4 regions of the Pseudoalteromonas sp. APAL1 genome follow, and region 3 is predicted to be linked to each of the others. Evidence: predicted binding sites of a transcription regulator. Region 3 holds the regulator's gene; each other region holds the start of a gene.

Evidence for each region. Region 3 encodes sigma-54, which starts transcription at its own class of promoters, with help from an activator protein. Its sites were predicted from a motif close to GTTGGCACGNNNNTNGNNT; they were not measured.
Region 1: the regulator sigma-54 is predicted to act here: its motif matches at 2,113-2,131, upstream of L1264_RS01575 (EF-hand domain-containing protein).
Region 2: the regulator sigma-54 is predicted to act here: its motif matches at 2,887-2,905, upstream of L1264_RS02050 (DUF1328 domain-containing protein).
Region 4: the regulator sigma-54 is predicted to act here: its motif matches at 2,139-2,157, upstream of L1264_RS01815 (BON domain-containing protein).

What each region holds. Positions count from the first base shown of each region.
Region 1 is NZ_JAKGAW010000002.1:77,914-82,967, forward strand. It holds gene L1264_RS01555 (amidohydrolase) at 1-947, opposite strand, end outside; gene L1264_RS01560 (EF-hand domain-containing protein) at 1,040-1,273, opposite strand; gene L1264_RS01565 (EF-hand domain-containing protein) at 1,278-1,511, opposite strand; gene L1264_RS01570 (hypothetical protein) at 1,615-1,842, opposite strand; gene L1264_RS01575 (EF-hand domain-containing protein) at 1,852-2,079, opposite strand; gene L1264_RS01580 (sensor histidine kinase) at 2,391-3,848, shown strand; gene L1264_RS01585 (hypothetical protein) at 3,850-4,377, shown strand; gene L1264_RS01590 (sigma 54-interacting transcriptional regulator) at 4,380-5,054, shown strand, end outside.
Region 2 is NZ_JAKGAW010000002.1:176,013-181,066, forward strand. It holds gene L1264_RS02025 (aspartate kinase) at 1-439, shown strand, start outside; gene csrA (carbon storage regulator CsrA) at 533-724, shown strand; gene L1264_RS02035 (YcxB family protein) at 751-1,218, opposite strand; gene L1264_RS02040 (hypothetical protein) at 1,343-2,266, shown strand; gene L1264_RS02045 (hypothetical protein) at 2,423-2,614, opposite strand; gene L1264_RS02050 (DUF1328 domain-containing protein) at 2,667-2,840, opposite strand; gene L1264_RS02055 (OadG family protein) at 3,373-3,621, shown strand; gene oadA (sodium-extruding oxaloacetate decarboxylase subunit alpha) at 3,637-5,054, shown strand, end outside.
Region 3 is NZ_JAKGAW010000004.1:35,725-40,778, forward strand. It holds gene L1264_RS03260 (HPr family phosphocarrier protein) at 1-143, opposite strand, end outside; gene rapZ (RNase adapter RapZ) at 155-1,000, opposite strand; gene ptsN (PTS IIA-like nitrogen regulatory protein PtsN) at 1,001-1,453, opposite strand; gene hpf (ribosome hibernation promoting factor) at 1,457-1,744, opposite strand; gene L1264_RS03280 (RNA polymerase factor sigma-54) at 1,771-3,267, opposite strand; gene lptB (LPS export ABC transporter ATP-binding protein) at 3,385-4,110, opposite strand; gene lptA (lipopolysaccharide transport periplasmic protein LptA) at 4,107-4,628, opposite strand; gene lptC (LPS export ABC transporter periplasmic protein LptC) at 4,618-5,054, opposite strand, start outside.
Region 4 is NZ_JAKGAW010000002.1:131,303-136,356, reverse strand. It holds gene L1264_RS01825 (tRNA1(Val) (adenine(37)-N6)-methyltransferase) at 1-687, opposite strand, end outside; gene srmB (ATP-dependent RNA helicase SrmB) at 764-1,996, shown strand; gene L1264_RS01815 (BON domain-containing protein) at 2,193-2,531, shown strand; gene L1264_RS01810 (hypothetical protein) at 2,551-3,483, opposite strand; gene radA (DNA repair protein RadA) at 3,534-4,919, opposite strand.

The DNA of each region.
Region 1 (5,054 bases), on a different contig from region 3:
CGATCTGCATACTCTTCGATTAGAGCGGCACCCCGACTACCCAAGGCACCGTCAGCGTATACTTTGACACTGCGAATAGACAGCATGTCGTTCATATCTTTATAACGACCAGCTTTAAGCATGGCTTCTAGCTTAGGATCGGCGGCACTAAGCATGGCGACGATTCTAACTGGCAGGGTATTTTGCTCAGAACGCTGCTTATATACTTGCCATGTATCATAATCGATACCAGCATCATGGGTTGAGGTGATCCCCAAACTTAGTAAATGCTCACCAGCATTGTCTAATGCTGTATTAATGCTGGCATGGCTTACTTTTGGTACATGCTTTGTAATAAGCGTTTCGGCTTTATCAATAAATACGCCTGATGGCTCACCTGAAGTCAGTTTGATGATTTCTCCCCCAGCAGGTGAATCGGTGGCTGCAGATATCCCAGCTAATTCTATTGCTTTTGAGTTAACCCAGACCGCATGGCCGTCAACCCGAGAAAGTACCACGGGTTTATCTTTTACATATTTGTCTAAATCAGCAGCGGTTGGAAACTGTCCGCCGGGCCATTGTTCTTGGTTCCAGCCGCGGCCAATGATCCAGCCTTGTTTATCTTTAGCAAATTCAGCCAGCATTTTGCCAACCTCATCTGCTGAACGGGTATTTCTGACATCAAGTTGAGACAGATTATTACCTAAACCAATCACATGACCATGAGCATCGACTAAACCAGGTAAAAGAGTGGCTTGTTTGCCATCAATAGTGGTAGCGTCAGGGAAGCTTTTTTTAATTGAGTCATCGCCAGTTTTTACGACTTTACCGTCTTTAAAAACCAGTGCTGAAAAGTGTTGGGTTTCACCTTGGTAGGTTGGTGTATAACCATTTACATTGTAGATAACTGTGGTGTTGGCAAAACAACTCAGTGAAGCTGTTGCCAGTAGGCTGATGATAAGTTTCATAATCTTTTAATTATTTTTTTAATGTATGAAAACAGTATCAGAGTTGCAGTAAACTGCAACTCACAGAAGAAAATTTCGACTAAAAATAACGGCTATTTACTGGCATAAGCCTTGTATTCTGAGAGAGATAGCTTGTTATCTTTATTATTATCGTAATTACTAAACCGAGACCATAAAGCTGGATCTCGAGCAGATTCTGAGCGGCTCAAGAAGCCATCTTCATTACGGTCTAGTTGTTTAAATTTTTCACCAATACTATCTGCAGCGACACTGATTGTACTAAATACGCAACACATTGCGAGGCTGGCAAAGGTTAATTTTGACATTGCTTTAACTCTTATTTGTTAAGTAGTGTTTAAATTCAAGAAGCGATATTTGTTGATCTTTATTTTCATCCCACTGCGCCATATGCTTTTTTAAATGCGGTTGAGATGAAAGTTCTTCCAAAGATAAAAAGCCGTTTTTATCTTTATCTAGGTGATCAAAGCGCTGTTTTACATCCAATGCTAAGCTGTTGAAGCTTATAGTAATTAAGGTACATGAAGCAAGCCAGAAAATTCTCATAATTACTCTCCTTTATAAATAAAAGTGCTTGCCATAATTTAAGTCCCAAAATTTAAATCCGTTTACACATTCCCTCTGGGATTATGGCAAGCACTTTAAGCCGTTAAGGTTTGAATTTCTCAAACTCTTGTTCAGACAGAACTTGATCGCCGTTTTCATCCAGATCGGCAAATTGCTTAAGTAAGTTATCGTGTTTGGTTGCTTCAGTTAATGAAATTTCGCCATCGGCATTGGTATCAAATTTCGCAAAACGCACATCCATTTGCGATGCTAAAACGGTGGCACTGATAACTAAAAACATCAACGAGAATGCTGCAAAAAGTTGTTTCATCACACACTCCTAATTAATAAATGATTTAAACTCTGCAAATGAAATTTGACCATCTTGATTGCTATCAATTTGAGTGAAGTTTCCATGTAATAAAGCGTCTTCAGATGCTTCAGCATCACTCAAAAAACCATTGCTATCTTTATCTAATTCATTGAATGTATCTTTTAAATCAAATGCATTACTGCTCATTGAAATTACACTCAACAGCACGGCTAGTGTGTAGGTCCTCGTTTTCATTTGCTGTCCTAATAAACTTATTTGTAAGTGCTAATACAATAACAGTGCCAACTTTTATTCTTCTTTTTTATCAATAATTTATGTTATTTTACTGTTATTGGGTACGAAATAGTTACAGAGTAATGTGTCTTTTTTGCAACGTAATTATTGGTTTTTATTTTTTTATCTTAATTTTCAATTGGTTGTGTTGTTGCAAAATAGCAACGTTGCGCCTGATTTAGGCAGTAAGTTGTCTTTTTTCAGTTCGGATTCAGCGAGTGTCTAAGTTCATTCACGAATAATGAATGCCAGCGTTTCTTATGAGGGTAAGTATGCAAAGTAGCATAGTAATTAAGTGCAAACAGTGTTTAAGCTGGCGACCAAGCCTAATTGGTCAGTTTGTATGTAGTATTTTACTTTCCTTATTACCATTGTGTTTAGTGGTGATTTTGTTTTTAAACGCACTGAATAAACAGCTGGCTGTTACGCAAGAAATTGTGGGTGATAATGATGAAATCACTAAGGTATTTAACAATTTAAAGCAAGACTTAAATAGCCTTGAAAGAGCAACGCGGCAAAATTGGGTACTCAAGAGTGAATCTTTAGATACATTAATTGAAAATAAGTGGAGTTCATCAATTCAGCGTATTGATGAACTGATCTTTTTAAGTCCTACGGCTGATTATATTTTGCAGTGGCGTCAATTAGCTGAGGTTCTGCAATTTGCACAGCAGCATCTTTTATTTGAACAAAAGCAAGATGGTGAGTTATTTGCCCCCGCAAGTAAGTTAATTAGTGAGCAAACCAATTGGCTTAGAGAGCAAAACGAATTACGTATAACTAAAAACCAGCAACAATTAAAAGCATTGCAAACATCTTTTATTAACTGGTTAGTAGCACTTATTCCTTTGACTCTACTCGTAGGCGGAGGGTTTTTATGGCGGATCAGTGGTCGTTTACGAGAGCTAACGAGCGTGATTGATAAGCTAGGTCAAGGCCATTGGCAGCAAAAAATAAATGTCCGAGGCTCGTCTGAGTTAGTTGAACTTGGCAACAAACTAGAATGGGTTCAAGCTCAGCTGTATATGTTGGAGCAGCAAAAAGATACGTTTTTGCGTCATGTAACTCATGAATTAAAGACCCCACTTGCTTCAATGGTTGAAGGAACTGATCTATTAACAGATGAAATTGTTGGCCCTATTAATGATGAACAAAAAGCAGTCCTTGAGCTAATCACCCAAAGCATGGTGCGACTTAGAGCAATGATAGAAAGTTTACTTAGTTATAATGCGATTCGTACTAGTAAAGAGACAGTAACTGAGCTTAGTTTTGCCGCCATAAAAGATAAGATTGAGCGTCACTTTGAACATCGTCTAGTTGCACGTGAACAATCACTGTTATGGGTTGATGAGCTGCCTAAAAAAGCACTTTATATTTCAATTGAGTTACTAGAAATGATCTTGATCCAACTCACTTCTAATGCAATCAAGTTTTCGCCTGAACAAGGCTGTGTCACGATTAAAGCGAATTTCAAACATGGCAAACTTATTATCAGTGTTATTGATCAAGGACATGGAATTGATGATTCCGAAAAGGCCGCGGTATTTGGTGCGTTTTATCAAGGCAAAAATGCAAAACAGCAGAGCGAGATGGGCAGTGGCTTAGGTCTCACAATTGTTAAAGAAACCGTAGAGCAATTAAATGGCAAACTCTCTATTACAGATAACGAACCTCAAGGGTGTGTTTTTACCGCCGAATTACCAATTCAATTAACCCAAGGAGTTAACTGACATGGGCTTAGCACATAAAGCCAGTTTTATCCTCATTGCATGCTCGATGCTTATCACGGGCTGTACATTAACGCAAAAGAAGCCCGTAGCAGAGGTGAAGACAGAAAATAATCAGGTCGCATCGCAAGGAAAACCTAATCCAAAACCGCGCCCGAAAAGCGAGCCAAACTACCCGCCAGCAAGTACTGTGATTGCTTGGCATGCAGCACAGTGTGGTGGTTATAAAGCTAGTACGTCAAAGCTAAATTTTGTCGGTGAGAATGAATTGAAAAGCCTTTTTAAATCAATATGTTTGTTAAGTGCTACAGAACCTGAAAAAGCACTTGCTCAACTTGAAAAAAGCGATCACGCCTATTACTGGCCTGACGATATAAAGCAGTATCTTTGGTTGCAAAAGCAACATTTACAGCAAAGCTTAGCAGCAAAACAAGCAAAGCAAGCGCTAAGTGATGAAATGGAAAAAACCTTATCGTCGCTTGCGACTATCGAACAACAACTTCTGCTACGTGAAGAAACCAAGGAGCAGTAATCATGAGTGAAGAAACAAAACCACGGGTTTTATTAGTTGATGATGATGCCAGCTTATTAAAATTACTGGCTATTCGGATTGAATCTAAAGGCTATCAGGTAAGCACAGTCGAAAGTGGTATTGAGGCGTTACAAGCGTTAAAAAATCAAACCTATGATGCGGTGATCACCGACTTAAGAATGGATGAAATGGACGGCATGGCTTTGCACCGTCAGCTACAAAGTCGTTATCCTTCAATGCCAGTGATTATGATGACAGCACATGGTTCGATACCTGATGCAGTTGAGGCAACTAAACAAGGTATATTTGCTTTTATTACCAAGCCTGTAGATAAAGATGAGCTGTTCGACAGCCTTGCTAAAGCTATCGAAATTCATGGTGTACACGGCGATGAAACACCGACACAAACCAATATTGTCACCCGTAGCGGGGCGATGTTGCATTTACTTGAACAAGTTAAATTGCTTGGTCCAACGCAAGTGAATGTGTTGATCTCTGGTGCCAGCGGCACAGGTAAAGAGTTGCTTGCACAAGCAATACATCAACACAGCCATGTTAGTGACGGGCCATTTGTGGCAATTAACTGCGGTGCTGTGCCGGGGGAGCTTTTAGAGTCTGAATTATTTGGGCATAAAAAAGGCGCGTTTACAGGTGCAGTCAAAGACCATCAAGGTTTG
Region 2 (5,054 bases), on a different contig from region 3:
TGAAAGTTTGATTTATATCAATCAAATGCAATATGGGATTGAAAACCTGGCTAAAATTACGAAACTTTTTGCAGAGTTTGGTATCGAAATTGATATGATTAATCAAGTTAATCATAACTTTGAAAAAATAGACTATGCTTTTACTGTGCACACCAATGATTTTGAACAAGCATTGGAAGTTTTAACCTTAAATCAGGCTGCGCTTGGCGCAGATTCTATTAAAGGAATAAGCAATGTTGCTAAGGTGTCAGCAGTAGGAGTGGGGATGAAGTCACACTCTGGAGTAGCAAGTTTATTTTTTAATGCGCTTGCCGAAGAAAACATCAAAGTCATTTTGGTGTCGACATCTGAAATTAAGATTTCAGTTCTAATAGACGAAAAATATTTAGAGCTGGCAGTACGTGCGCTGCACAAAGTTTTTTTAACTGAAAATGAATAAGATTTAGAGTTTTTACTTACTTTTAAGTCTAGATTTCATTAGAATGTTTTTGACGCGGAATCTTTTAATTTTTTGGAATATGGGAGCAAGAGAATGCTAATACTAACTCGTAGAGTAGGTGAAACCCTTATGATCGGTGACGAAGTTACAGTTACTGTTCTTGGTGTTAAAGGAAATCAAGTTCGCATTGGTGTTAATGCGCCTAAAGATGTATCAGTACATCGTGAAGAAATCTACATGCGCATCCAAGCAGAGAAATCTAACCCAAATCCGGGCAACGTTTAATCAGCGAAAGATATTTTAAGAGCCACTCATTGAGTGGCTCTTTTATTTAGTTCTGCAATAATCTCTTCATTTAGCGCTTTTTTAGACAGGTATTGCATACCTCGACTAGCTTTCAAAATATAGCCTCGCTCAGTCTCAATTATGTCTGTAATTTGTTGCCATGTTAGTTGATAGTGTTTATAGGGATTTTCGGCTTTAACACCTTCATCATCAAACACGATAGTTACTTCACTACCTGAAGCACGACTCATCATTTGTCTGGCCACCCACCATGGACGTTTATAATAAAACGATAAGCACTCCACTACGGCAAGCATTATCATAAAACTACCTAAATAATGGTTTTCTAACTGGTAAAAGGCTAGTAGGCCTAATGTTATGAGCAATGCTAACAGAGGATATTTAGGTTTAGCCTGAGATGAGTAGGGTAAAGATTCATCAAAGCACTCGTAGTAATACGGTTTATCTAATGTGTAAGTTGTAGTTAATGTCATTCGTGGGCTCACTTAATTTGCTGATAGCAGTTTAACATTGATAAAAAAAATCTGCCGCAGTTGGTTTTCATTTAGTTGTCATTGTGAGAGCTTAATGTATGTGTATTTTAAAGGTGTAAGCTATATGTTTGTTAGTTCAATGTCGTTAGCACTTGCAATGACTACAAATACTTTTTTGGTTATGGGCGATATGCCATACACCCCGATAGATGAAATTAATCTCGCAGAAGGCGGAAAAATTGCCAAGGCAATCGCAGCGACACCTCATGAATTTTTGATGCACTTGGGCGATATGAAATCGGGCTCACTTGCATGTACGAATAAGCTTTTGCAAACTAACAAGGCGTTACTAACATCGTTGACCGAAAAACCTTTTATTTACACCCCAGGTGATAATGAATGGACCGATTGCGACCGAGAAAAGCTATCTGTGCGTTTTGATGAGCTTGAGCGGCTAAGCTTTGTTAAAGGCTTAATGTTCGACGAAGCTTATACACAAAAAGCAAAGCGGCTACAGGGTTATGCGACACAAAACGAGATGCCAGAAAATGCCCGATGGCAATTTAATGGCATTGAGTTTCGTACCTTGCATATCCCGGGCACCTTTAATGGTCGCTCGCAAATCTTAAAAAGTGATAAAAACGCAGCACTGGATGCCGCCGATATGCGTGATAAATACAATCTCATTTGGCTAAAGCAAGCACATGTTCATCAGGATGCTAAGGCCTATGTGTTTGGCTTTCAGGCAGATATTTACCACCCAACCAGTAAATCCGCTTGCAGTGAGTCACAGCGCGCCGATTGTGATGTTTTTAAAGTATACCGAGATGCCATCAGCGATTTTGCAAAGCATACCAATAAGCCAGTGCTCGTGATGCATGGTGATACAGGGCCATACTGTACACAACAGTTAGCGAGTAACTTAACGCGCTTAAATGTCCCCGGTGATTTTGCCGTAAGTGATGTCGCAAAAGTGAGTTTTATCGACGGCCAGTGGCATATAGCGAGTGTAACGACAAATAAGCCTCTCACAACGTCTTGTGAATGAAAGCGTACTCTTAGCCATCAGCTTGTAGGTTGGGTAGAACGGAGTGAAACCCAACAAGTTAGCGAGTTTCTTGACACAAGCAGTAGGCAACCTAAAGTTGCTAACTTACAAACACAAAAAAGCGGCACTAGGCCGCTTTTTTCGTAAGGGGTGATATTAGCAGTTAGTTTCTTCTGCTTTAACACCTTCTTTAACTTCTTCACATGCATCTTCAACTGCATTTTGTGTATCAGTGATTGCTTCATCTATACGCTCACCGGCTTCCTCTGCTGAGTTGTCTTCACAACCCATAATGAATAAACCTGAAAATAGGGCGATAGTAGCGGCTTTTAAAGTTGAATTTTTCATAACTAAATTCCTTGTAAATTAAATATTAGGGTTAATTAAATTTTAACTTGCTTTACTTAGGTACGTTGCCTCTAAGAGCACCTGACACTAACGAAATAACAAGCAATACTAAAAAAATGAAAAAGATAATCTTAGCAATGCCTGCTGCGGCTCCAGCAATACCGCCAAAACCTAACACTGCAGCGATTAATGCAATAACTAAAAAAGTAATGGTCCAGCGTAACATAGTGGTCTCCTTGCCTAATTAATTTTTCAAATGGTCGAGTTGAATAAAGCGAGTTTTATGCCAATCATTATTATCATTATATTTCAGTCGCTTAGCGGTTTTTGTGGGCGGGGCATGGTTATTCTTTTGGTAACTTTTACGATCAAGCGTGTAACTTATTCATAGTGATATTTTTTCATATTAATTAAATTCATTTTATATTTAGTTTTGTCTTTATTGGTAAGACCAATTTCACGCTTTGTCATGAGTTGTTACTGTAACACCTTGTTAAGCAGGGTTTTTGAACAGAACTTGCTTTTCGTCGGTTTGTTTTAATATAACTGATGGCTATATTCATTATTTTTATCATCTATAACGTAAGGTTAATTGCTGAAATAGTATGGTGTTAATTAGTTGTGCTCTATGTTATTTTGAGTTTAATTGGTTTTACCAATTTACAATAGGCTATACAAATTATTTTTGTTTGTTATTATCGCTGAATAAATATTTAACAAAAATGATTTTTTATTTTTAATCATCGAAGGGGAGTTGTATGGATATTGGTGAATTGCTCACAACTGCAGGCAGCTTAATGGTGACAGGCATGGTTGGCGTGTTTGTTTTTCTGAGCATTTTAATATCTGCGGTTATTTTAATGTCGAAAGTTGTAAGCCGATTCGATGATCCTACAAGTGTAGAGCCAACACGAACAGCAAAAATTCAACCTCAACAGGGTGTGCCTCAGGCACATATTGCCGCGATCAGCGCTGCAATTGCACAATTTCGAAATAAACAAAAATAATGGGGCAGCTTAAACATGGCTAAATTAAAACTTACAGAATTAGTATTGCGTGACGCTCATCAGTCTTTATTGGCCACGCGTATGCGCTTAGACGACATGCTACCCATGGCTGAAAAACTTGATAGTGCAGGTTATTGGTCTATTGAATCATGGGGTGGAGCAACCTTTGACTCATGTATCCGTTATTTAGGTGAAGATCCTTGGCAACGTATTCGCGAATTAAAAGCGGCAATGCCAAATACTAAACAGCAAATGCTATTGCGCGGACAAAACCTTTTAGGCTACCGCCATTATGCAGACGATGTTGTCGAAAAGTTTGTAGAGCGAGCCCATAAAAATGGTGTAGATGTGTTCCGAATTTTCGATGCTATGAACGATGTACGTAATCTTGAAACTGCAATTAAAGCAGCGGTTAAAGTAGGCGCACACGCTCAAGGTACTATTTCGTACACCGTAAGCCCAGTGCACACACTTGATATGTGGCTTAAACTTGCGAAACAGCTCGAAGAACTAGGCTGTCATTCTATTTGTATTAAAGATATGGCTGGTTTATTGAAGCCATATGATTGTGAGCAGTTAATCAAAGGTTTAAAAGAAACCGTATCTATTCCTATCGCGATGCAATGTCACGCGACGACAGGATTAAGTACTGCAACTTACCAAAAAGCTATAGATGCAGGTATCGATATGCTTGATACCGCAATTTCATCTATGAGTATGACTTATGGTCATAGCGCCACAGAAACAATCGTGTCGATTGTTGAAGGCACAGAGCGAGATACCGGCCTAGATTTAAACCAACTAGAAGAAATTGCCGCTTACTTCCGTGATGTTCGTAAAAAATATGCTGCTTTTGAAGGTAGCCTAAAAGGTGTTGATGGCCGTATCTTATTAGCACAAGTGCCAGGTGGTATGTTAACTAACATGGAAAACCAGCTTAAAGAGCAAGGTGCTGCCGATAAGCTTGATCAAGTATTACTTGAGATCCCACGTGTTCGTGAAGACTTAGGCTATATTCCACTGGTTACTCCAACGTCTCAAATTGTCGGTACTCAAGCGGTACTTAATGTATTGACTGGTGAGCGCTATAAAACGATTACCAAAGAAACCGCTGGTGTACTTAAAGGTGAGTACGGTGCAACGCCAGCGCCTATGAATAAAGAGCTACAAGAACGTGTTCTAGATGGCGCAGAAGCAATTACTTGTCGTCCTGCTGATAAACTTGAACCTGAACTTGAGAAGCTAGAAGCTGAATTATTAAAAGAAGCTAAAGAGCAAGGTTTAGAGCTTGCTGATGATGTGATTGATGATGTGCTTACCTATGCATTATTTCCACAAATTGGTCTTAAGTTTATTAAAAACCGAAATAATCCTGATGCATTTGAAGCTATTCCTACAGGTGAAGTTGCTAAGTCAGAAAGCAAACCAGCTGC
Region 3 (5,054 bases):
ACACTATCACCTTCAGCTTCTTTATCGTCTTGATAAAGCATAATTTTAGCATCAAATTGCAAAGCAAGTTGTGCTAAAACAGTGGCTGCTCGTGCGTGCAAGCCAAGCTTATTTTGAATTAAAAACGTGTCTTCTGCGTGCATCTGGCATCCAATTAAATATCTTGCTCGCGATGGCGGATTTTTACGTTCGCATGCGTTTTTGAAAAGCTATCACCAATGGTCTGCGCTAAATATACCGAGCGATGTTGCCCGCCAGTACAGCCAATTGCGATAGTAAGATAGCTTCGATTGTTACGCTCAAGGTGAGGTAACCATGTTTGCACAAATGTTTGAATTTGCCATGTAAATTTTTGCACTATGCTATGACTTGCAAGGTAATCTTTTACTGGTTGATCTAAGCCTGTGAGTGGCTTTAGATCTGGCTCCCAATGTGGATTTGGTAAAAAACGTGCATCAAATACGTAATCGGCTTCTTTAGGAATACCATGTTTAAAGCCAAACGACATAAAGGTGATAATCAGCTTTTTATCTTTTTTACCTAAGATCTTTTCACGAATAGATTCAGCTAACTGATGAACACTCAGGTCGGTGGTATCAATCATAAAATCAGCGCGCGTGATCAGTACATCCAGTAATACTCTTTCTTGCTTAATTGCTAAATCGAGTGGCAGCGAGTCAATCGATAGAGGATGTAAGCGTCGCGTTTCAGAAAAGCGTTTGATCAGAGTTTGGTCATCACTGTCTAAATAGAACAGTGTTGGGTTTGCGAAACCTGGCAGGTATTCAAGAATATCATTAAACTCTTGCTGCTCTTTCGGTAAGTTACGCACATCTATGCTGACTGCTATTTTGTCATAGTTGTCTGAAACGCTACGAACAAGCGAAGGTAATAAGTTGACTGGGATATTATCAACACAGTAGTAACCCAAGTCTTCAAGTACACGTAAAGCGACCGATTTACCTGAGCCTGAGCGACCGCTGATGATAATTAATTCCATTTATGCCTCTGCTGATATGACCTGAAACAGTTCGTGGTCTGTTTTGGCGCTACGTAACTGTTTACAAAACTCCTTATCTTTTAGTCTATCAGCAATTGTCGATAAGGTCTTTAGGTGAAGTTGGCTGTCTCCATCTGGTACGATGAGTGCAACGAAAATATCCACAGGTCGGTTATCAATTGCGTCAAAATTGATTGGGGATTCACTCACTATGACAAATGCCTGTGGTTGCTCTGCACCACTCATGCGGCCATGTGGAATAGCAATGCCACGACCAATACCTGTACTGCCTAATTTTTCTCTATTGAGTAAGGCATCAAGGACGTCTTGTTGAGATAAATGAGGAAGCTGCTGGTGAGCCAGCTCGCTGATATATTCAAGGATTCTTTTTTTGCTATTAAAAAGGACCGCAGCTTTGCTGCAGTCCTGGTTAGTAAGTGAACTAAGTTTCATAATTTAGTGTCGAGCTAATTTCTCTTTGTGTTTAATGACTTGACGATCTAGTTTATCGATTAGCGAGTCAATGGCTGCATACATATCTTGGTGTGCAGTTGAGGCAAAGAGCTCGCCTCCATTTACATGTAAAGTTGCTTCTGCTTTTTGGCTTAATTTTTCTACATCTAGAATGACATGTACATTATTAATGTGGTCAAAATGCCTTTCTAGTTTTGCAAACTTGCTGTTTACATAGTCTCTTAATGAATCAGTGATTTCTACATGACGACCAGTTAAATTTAGTTGCATAAGCATTTTCCTTCTATGTAAAACGTCTAAATCAAACTCTTACGCTGATTAGACGGAGGTATCGCTAGAGACTCTCGATATTTTGCAATTGTGCGTCTAGCTACTTTAATTCCTTGCTCAGCCAATATATCTGCAATTTTACTATCACTCAATGGTTTAGCTGAGTTTTCTGCAGCGATAAGCTTTTTGATCAAAGCGCGAATTGCTGTTGATGAACACTCACCACCGTTTTCTGTGCTGACATGGCTTGAGAAGAAATATTTCAACTCAAAAATCCCGCGAGGGGTGTGCATGTATTTTTGTGTTGTAACACGTGAAATTGTCGATTCATGCATTTCGACCATTTCTGCGACATCGTTCAGCACCATTGGTTTCATGGCTTCTGGGCCATGTTCAAAAAATGCTTGTTGTTGCTGTACGATACAATTGGTCACTTTTAAAAGTGTATCGTTACGGCTCTCTAAGCTTTTAATAAACCATTTAGCTTCTTGTAAATGAGAGCGAATAAACTGGCTATCGCTGCTCGATTTTACTGAGCGTGACATAGCTGCATATTGGCTATTCACTCTAATTTTTGGCATACAATCTGGGTTTAATTCAACGACCCAACGACCTTTAACTTTTTTAACCGATACATCGGGTATAACGTACTCAGACTCTTCGCGAACTATGCTGTCAGCTGGCTTAGGGTTTAAGCTGTGGATCAGCGTCATTACTTCTTTTAGTTCGCTTTCTTTAAGCTTAGTCTTTTTCATCAAAGTGCGATAGTCGCGACTTGCTAATAATTCAATATGCTCAGATAAAACCATTTTAGTTTCAGCTAAATACGGCGTACTCGCATCGAATTGGCGAAGCTGGATACATAAGCACTCTTGTAAGCTACGGGCACCAATCCCTACTGGATCAAACAACTGTATTCTCTTTAAGACCGCTTCGACTTCATCTAGTTCGATTTCTTCTTCATCATTATTTTGATTAAAACTTTCGACTATGTCTTCGCAGCTAACAGTTAAAATACCTGAGTCATCAATTGCCTCTACGATGGCGACAGCGATCGCTTCATCGGTTGGGCTAAATGGTGTGAGTTGTAATTGCCACATAAGGTATTCATGGAGGGTTTCAGTCGATGCACCCTGATAAATTGACTCATCTTCAGGCATTGGACCTGATGATGTTGATGGGGCAGCACTCATGTACTCATCCCATGTCACATCCATGGCTAAATCGTCACTAACGGTGTCTTTGTTAAGGGCATCGCTGCTTTCTTGTTCGTACTCACTCGGCGCTTCTTCGGCCGATGCACTTAGCTGAGTATCATCAGATTCAGCTTTTTGCTCGTTCTTACCAATGTTTTCATCGTTGTAATCTGCTTCTTCCACTTCAAGCAGAGGGTTACTATCAAGTGCTTCTTGAATTTCTTGCTGGAGATCCAATGTACTAAGCTGCAGCAAGCGAATTGCTTGTTGCAGTTGTGGAGTCATTGTAAGTTGCTGGCCCATGCGCAGCTGTAATGATTGCCTCATGTATCCCTAACAATCCTTTTATGTGTTATCGACACCTGTGCAGTCACAGGTAAATTTATATCGATTTATTGTCATTGTTATTTAGTTTAGCAGATGCGCTAGATGGTGGCTTATTGGTTATAGCCTGAATTGCTCACCTAGATACACATCGCGTACGGTTTGGTCAGCTAAAACATGCTCAGGTGTTCCTGATGCAATTAGCTCCCCATGAGAAACAATGTAGGCTTTTTCACAAACATCAAGGGTTTCTCTAACATTATGGTCAGTGATTAATACACCAATACCACGATTTTTTAAGTGTTCAATAATTTTCTTTATATCTAACACTGAAATAGGATCAACACCAGCAAAAGGCTCATCTAACAAGATAAATTTAGGGTTTGCGGCTAATGCCCGAGCAATTTCTACGCGACGACGCTCGCCCCCAGATAAGGCCATACCTTGACTATCACGAATATGCTGAATACTAAATTCATCAAGTAAGTTGTTGAGTGTTTCTTCTCGGCCTTGTTTATTTAAATCTTTACGCGTTTCTAAAATAGCCATTAGGTTTTGATAAACCGTTAACTTTCTAAAAATAGATGACTCTTGTGGTAGGTAACCAATCCCTAAACGTGCTCGGCTATGCATTGGCAAAAGTGTAATATCATTATCATCAATGCTGATCTTGCCTTTATCGCTAGGTACTAAGCCAACAATCATATAGAAAGTGGTGGTTTTGCCTGCGCCATTTGGGCCAAGCAAACCAACGATACTGCCCGCTTCAACCTCAAGACCCACATTTTTGACAACTTGGCGGCCTTTATAACTTTTTGCTAAAAGCTCTGCTTTTAATGTGCTCATGGTTGGCCTTTATCGTCTTGTTTGTTGTCAACAGGCACTAAGATTGTGTGTACACGGTCTGTTGAGTTTTCGTCTTTTTCTGCGCTAATTAGTTGTTGTGCCATATCATAAGTAATGCTTTTCGCTGTTACTTTTTGGCCTGCTTGAGTTACTTCGGCTTCCCCATTTAAAGTTAAGAAGCGCTTGGCTACGTCGTAGCGAACTTCTTCTGCACTGGCGCTCATTACCGTGCCATCTGCTTGCTTTTCTTCAAAATAAGCAGGCTTACCTGTGGCGATAATTAACTCAACAGTACCTTCTGTATCACCACCATGGGCTTCAAGGCGTTCGGCTGTGATCCGGCGGTTACCATGTATAATTTCGACATTGCCTTCAAATATACCAACGCCATCTTTTAGCTTACCAGTTTGGCGATCTGAGCTTATGCTAATTTGTGCGCCTGTCTGCTCGGCAGCTACGCCTGAAAAGGCAATCAATAAGCTTGGGATCAGGAGTAATTTCTTCAGTTTATTGGTCATAGTATATGGTTCGTGTATGGTTAGTTAACTCTACAATCTCGGTTTTTAAATTAGCTTTTAGGCCTTTACCGGTAATTTTTAAATTTGGTCCTGTTAGCGTCACAGGTTGCTTCGAAAACATGGTCATTTGTTCTATATCAACATTAATGTTTTCAGCTTTAATATCTTCGATCATGCCATTATGGGTTAAGTTTTTAGCAACAACATCGCCTTCAAAAATAAGCTGATCGTTTTCATATAAGGTGGCTTCTTTAGCTTTTACTTGCCAAATTTGCTGGTCGCCATAAAGTGTAAAAATAGGTTGCTCAAAAAAGGTAAACCCAAGTTGCTGATAAAGCTCCATTTTCGCAGCGGCCACTTTATGGCTAATCTTGCCTTGCTCATCATAAGCGGTTTGCTTTAGTGCAACGGCCGTATAATCGGGAG
Region 4 (5,054 bases), on a different contig from region 3:
ATAAAAGGCTTTGCAAAGCCTTTGATAATCGGCGCTGTAACTACCATCCTGAGCATGAATAACCAACTGCGATTTTTTGCACTCTATAGCCTGTTGGCTAAATAACATTAAGCAACGGCTCGGCGCTTTTTTGGGTGTTGTTTGAATCAAACATTGTTGATTTAAATGCCAACCTAATTGCTTTGCAATAGCAATAAATTGCTCAGCTTCCGGACAAGGCAAAATAACATTCAACAACGTTTTGTCATGACTAAGCCTGCTACATGCAGCTATTAATTCGTTAAAACTAAGGCCATCAGTATGACGTGCAGCATTACGTGGCGCATTCTCTCCTTTGAGGCTGGCGTTAAAATATGGCGGGTTAGTGATGATAACATCAACGGGCTCTGGTGATTCAAATGACTGCACGGCACCTTGATAAAGGCGGATATCTGACCACGGGCTATTGGTAAAATTAGCGCGGGCGTCGATACAAGCATCATGATCAATCTCGATCGCCATCACTGTTGCTTGTGGCGCTCGCTGTTTTGCCATTAAGGCCAGCAGCCCTGTTCCAGTCCCTATGTCTAATATACGTGTGGCGTTAGTAAGAGTGGCCCATGCACCTAACAAAATGCCATCCGTTGACACCTTCATTGCAGCACGAGTTTGCTCCACCGAAAATTGTTTAAACACAAAGCCTGACATTTTTTCACCTTTTCATTCACCACAGCCGCGTTAACGCGTATAATTAGGCCTAATTGTCCTCTATTTACGTCACTCTATGCAATTTTCTGAATTTGATATCGATAACAAGCTGTTAAATGCCATTAATAAAATGGGTTTTCATACACCAACCAGTATTCAACAACAAGCGATCCCTGAAGCGCTAAGAGGCCGCGATATTTTAGCATCTGCGCCAACTGGTACTGGTAAAACAGCCGCTTTTTTGATCCCTGCAATTCAATACTTGCTTGATTTCCCTCGTCGCGATCCTGGCTTTGCTCGCGTGCTGATCATGACACCGACTCGTGAATTGGCTTATCAAATTCATGAACAATGTGAATTACTTGCTGCGCAAACACACCTCAAAATTGGTGTAGTAACCGGCGGTATTAACTACGGGACACATAAAGAAATTTTCGAGAGTAATAACGATATTCTCATTGCCACGCCAGGGCGCTTAATGGAATACCTCGAAACTGAGAATTTCCATGCTGAGAATGTTGAACTGCTTATTCTTGATGAAGCTGATCGCATGCTAGACATGGGTTTTCGTAAAGAAATGCTGCGAATTTGTGACGAAGCACGTAATCGTCGCCAATGTTTCTTATTCTCAGCAACACTTGAAGGCGACAGCGTTGAGTTATTTGCAGAACGAATTTTAAATGACCCTGCACTACTTGAAGCAGAGTCAACCCGAAAAGAGAAAGCTAAAATTCATCAGTGGGTTCACCTAGCTGATGACTATAACCATAAGCTAAAAATGTTGGTCGAGATCCTAAACGGTGAAGACATACATAAAGCAATCGTGTTTGTTAAAACCCGTGAACGCTTAGAAACCTTGATTGGTGAGCTTAACAACGAAGGGTTACGCGTTGCATGGCTACGTGGTGAAATGCCACAAGACAAACGCATGAAAGCGATGGAGAACTTTCACTCTGGTCGCAATAATATCTTAGTGGCAACCGATGTTGCTGCACGTGGCATTGATGTCGCCGATATTAGTCATGTTATTAACTTTGATATGCCGCGTACTGCTGATATCTATGTACACCGCATTGGCCGTACTGGCCGTGCTGGCAAAAAAGGGATTGCGATTTCATTTATCGAAGCTCACGATGTGGCTATTCTAGGCAAGGTTGAACGCTACATTGAGCAAAAGCTTAAACGTCGCGTAATTAAAGGAATTGAGCCTCAACACAAAGAAGCAAAGATCCCATCTAAAAAGAAAAAAGATCCTGCAAAGATCAAAGCTAAGAAAAAAGCCAAAGCAAAAGTAAAAAAGAAAAAATAGCTTAATATCTTTACTTGAAAATGCCGAGCTCGTCTCGGCATTTTGCTCTCTGCCGCATGTACTTTTTTACTAACCACTGTGTAATTAGTTCATACCTTTTAACCTATCAAGCATAAAATCACTTTATAATCAGAAACTTAAAATTGGAATGATAATTGTAACTGGTTCTGCAACAGAGTCTTCGCGAGGGAATCGTATGAACCGCTTTAAATTAACCGTAGTACTGATCTCATTAAGTTGTTTATTTTTACTAGCTTGTGCGACAAAGGTGAGTGCAAATACCAGTGTTTTAACATCAAGCACATCAGCACAACCTAGATTGCAACAATATGCTTTGCAGAAACTAACCAGCAACCCTAACTTTACTATTTCTAATCTACAGGTGATTGTAGAGGGTGATACGGTTGAGCTTATCGGCTCTACCAAGACAGGATTTCAACGTGCTTTAGCACAAAAGTTTTTGGAGCATAACCGAGGCATCCGAAAAGTTAAAAACAACCTTAAAGTAAGCTCACAAGACGGAGCAACACTTTAAGGTTGTCTGCACCTTAGCCTTATTTACCGCTTGCTTGAAGGTTAATAAATTTGGCAAGTTCTTCAGGTTGTCCCATTAGCGCCATAATTTGCTGATTGATTTGCATCATAGACTGACCTTCTGGCAAGTTTGCCGAAACCGATAATGATGATAAGCCTTGAGCAAAATTAGTAATAGCAGTCTCTAAGTCAGTGCTAACCGGCGCTTGTTGTAACTGCATAGCAACAACCTGCTGGAACTGTTCATGAGTCATACCTTGCGCTTGCAAGAAGCTCTCTACAACCGCTTTTAACTCTCCTTCATCTGCAACTGACAGTGAAATACTTCGTGGCTCTAACTGGCTCATGGCCGCCATCATTTTTGATTGCTGTTGCAGTTGCTGCTCTAATGTGAGCTGGCCATTTTGTGTTGAGTTTTGCATCTTGCTGATAGCCAATGACGCTTCCATTAAAGGAGTTGATTTCGCCAACCCTAAATTAAAGTGAACATCGGCCACTTCATTTGCAGTCACGTTAACTGCAAACGCACTATCACCAGAGTCTTTATTGTAATCTAGCGAAGACTTAACGTTATAGCTTGTAGACGCTAATTTGTTGTTGGCGTTTTGCGGTAACTGAGCGAGGAAATCATCACTGAATCGAAAGTTTGTCATCACAAACCCGGTATGAGGTGGAATGCTGTCTTGCTCATAACCTGATACTTCAATCGTATCTATGGTTGCAATAGCTTCATTGCTATCAAGGCTTTGTACTTTGATACCCGAAAGCTCCATGCTGCTATCAAAAACACTCGCTGAAATATCGCTATAAGTAATATCTACACCACTTTGTGTTGATAAAGCACTCAGCTGCTGATCAACCACTGTTTTCACTTCCTGTGTCACAGCATAGTTTGCGTAAGCTACGCCACCGACTGCCGCAGCAACAACCGCCGCAATAATTAACTTCTTCATTTTATTTCCTTTAATTGGTGTAAATTTTTTATCAGTGTATCAAATTGTGTTTAGTTAATTAACGACAGTAATTCATGCACAGTTTTCACTGGGGTAATTTTTGCGCCTAAGCCTTCCATTGATTTATGGTAATTACGATAAGGAATAAAGATTTCAGTAAAGCCATGTTGCGCCGCTTCTTTAACTCGAGGTACGCCACTGTCTATTGGTCTTACATCACCATTTAAACTTAACTCGCCCATAATACAAGTAGTCCGTGGCACCACAAACTCATTCAAACTACTTAAAAGTGCTGTAACTAACGCTAAATCAATGCAGGTTTCTGACTCATCAATTTTTAAACCACCAACTATATTAAAAAACGTATCATGGAAGATTTTAGTTTTAGTGTGTTTTCGTAAAATCCCCGTGAGCATCTTGATACGATTCATGTTTAAACCAACACACACTCGTTGAGGGAATTCAGCTTCGGTTTCTGTGGTTAGACATTGAATTTCGAGTAGTAAGTTACGATTGCCTTTACGAATACAAGTAATCGCAGAGCCCGGCGACTCAGTCGTTGAGCCTGATAGGAAGATTTCGCTCGGGTTATCAACGCTCAGCATACCTCGCTCACACATTCTAAAAATGCCCACAGTGTCGATATCGCCAAAACGGTTTTTATTGGCACGTAATGTCCTTACTTGCCCATCATTGGTGTCAATGTGTAATAACGCATCGACAATGTGTACTAAGGTTTGTGGCCCAGCAATTTCGTTATTTTTGTTTACGTGAGCGATAATAAACATGGTCACATCATTTTGCTTACAATATTGCGTGAGCGCCTGAGCCGCACTTTTCACTTGTGAGGGTGACCCTGGAGTACCATTTGCCGTTTCTGTTACAACAGCCTGAATTGAGTCGATAACAGCAAACTTTATTTTATGTTTATCAAGTTCTTCAATGATTGCTTCAACGCTGGTTTCAGATAGTAAGTACAGCTCATCTTCGTTGTAATCTAGACGTAAGCGGTTAACCCGATTTTTAAACTGTGATAATGACTCTTCTGCTGTACAGTATAAAGACGGCATTACTTTTGACATACGTGCAACTAAATCTGACAACAAGGTGGTTTTACCTGCCCCTGGATCCCCAGAAATAATATTCACTGAGCCTGTGGTCACGCCGCCACTTAATACCCTGTCTAATTCACCAATTTCTGTGAGGCGCTTTTCAGCTTCAGTGGTTGCAACTTCATTTATTTTTTTTGAACCGCCGCCCACATTACCGGCATAGCCTGCAATTGCAGCTCGACTTGCTGCTTGCTTTGACTGCCCTGCTGACGGTTTAAACTCTGCAAGGGTATTCCATGCACCACATTTACACTGCCCTTGCCAGCGCTGATAATTCATGCCGCACTCAGTGCAGACAAATTCGATTTTTGCTGATTTTGCCATTCGGCCTTACCTGTTTGGATAGCTGGTATTTACTGAACCACTATTTTCAAGCATCTAGTAGACAAAGTAAAACTGACTACTAAGGTAATTGATGTATAGTAGATTTAAAAACATCGAAGATAATACATGGTAACT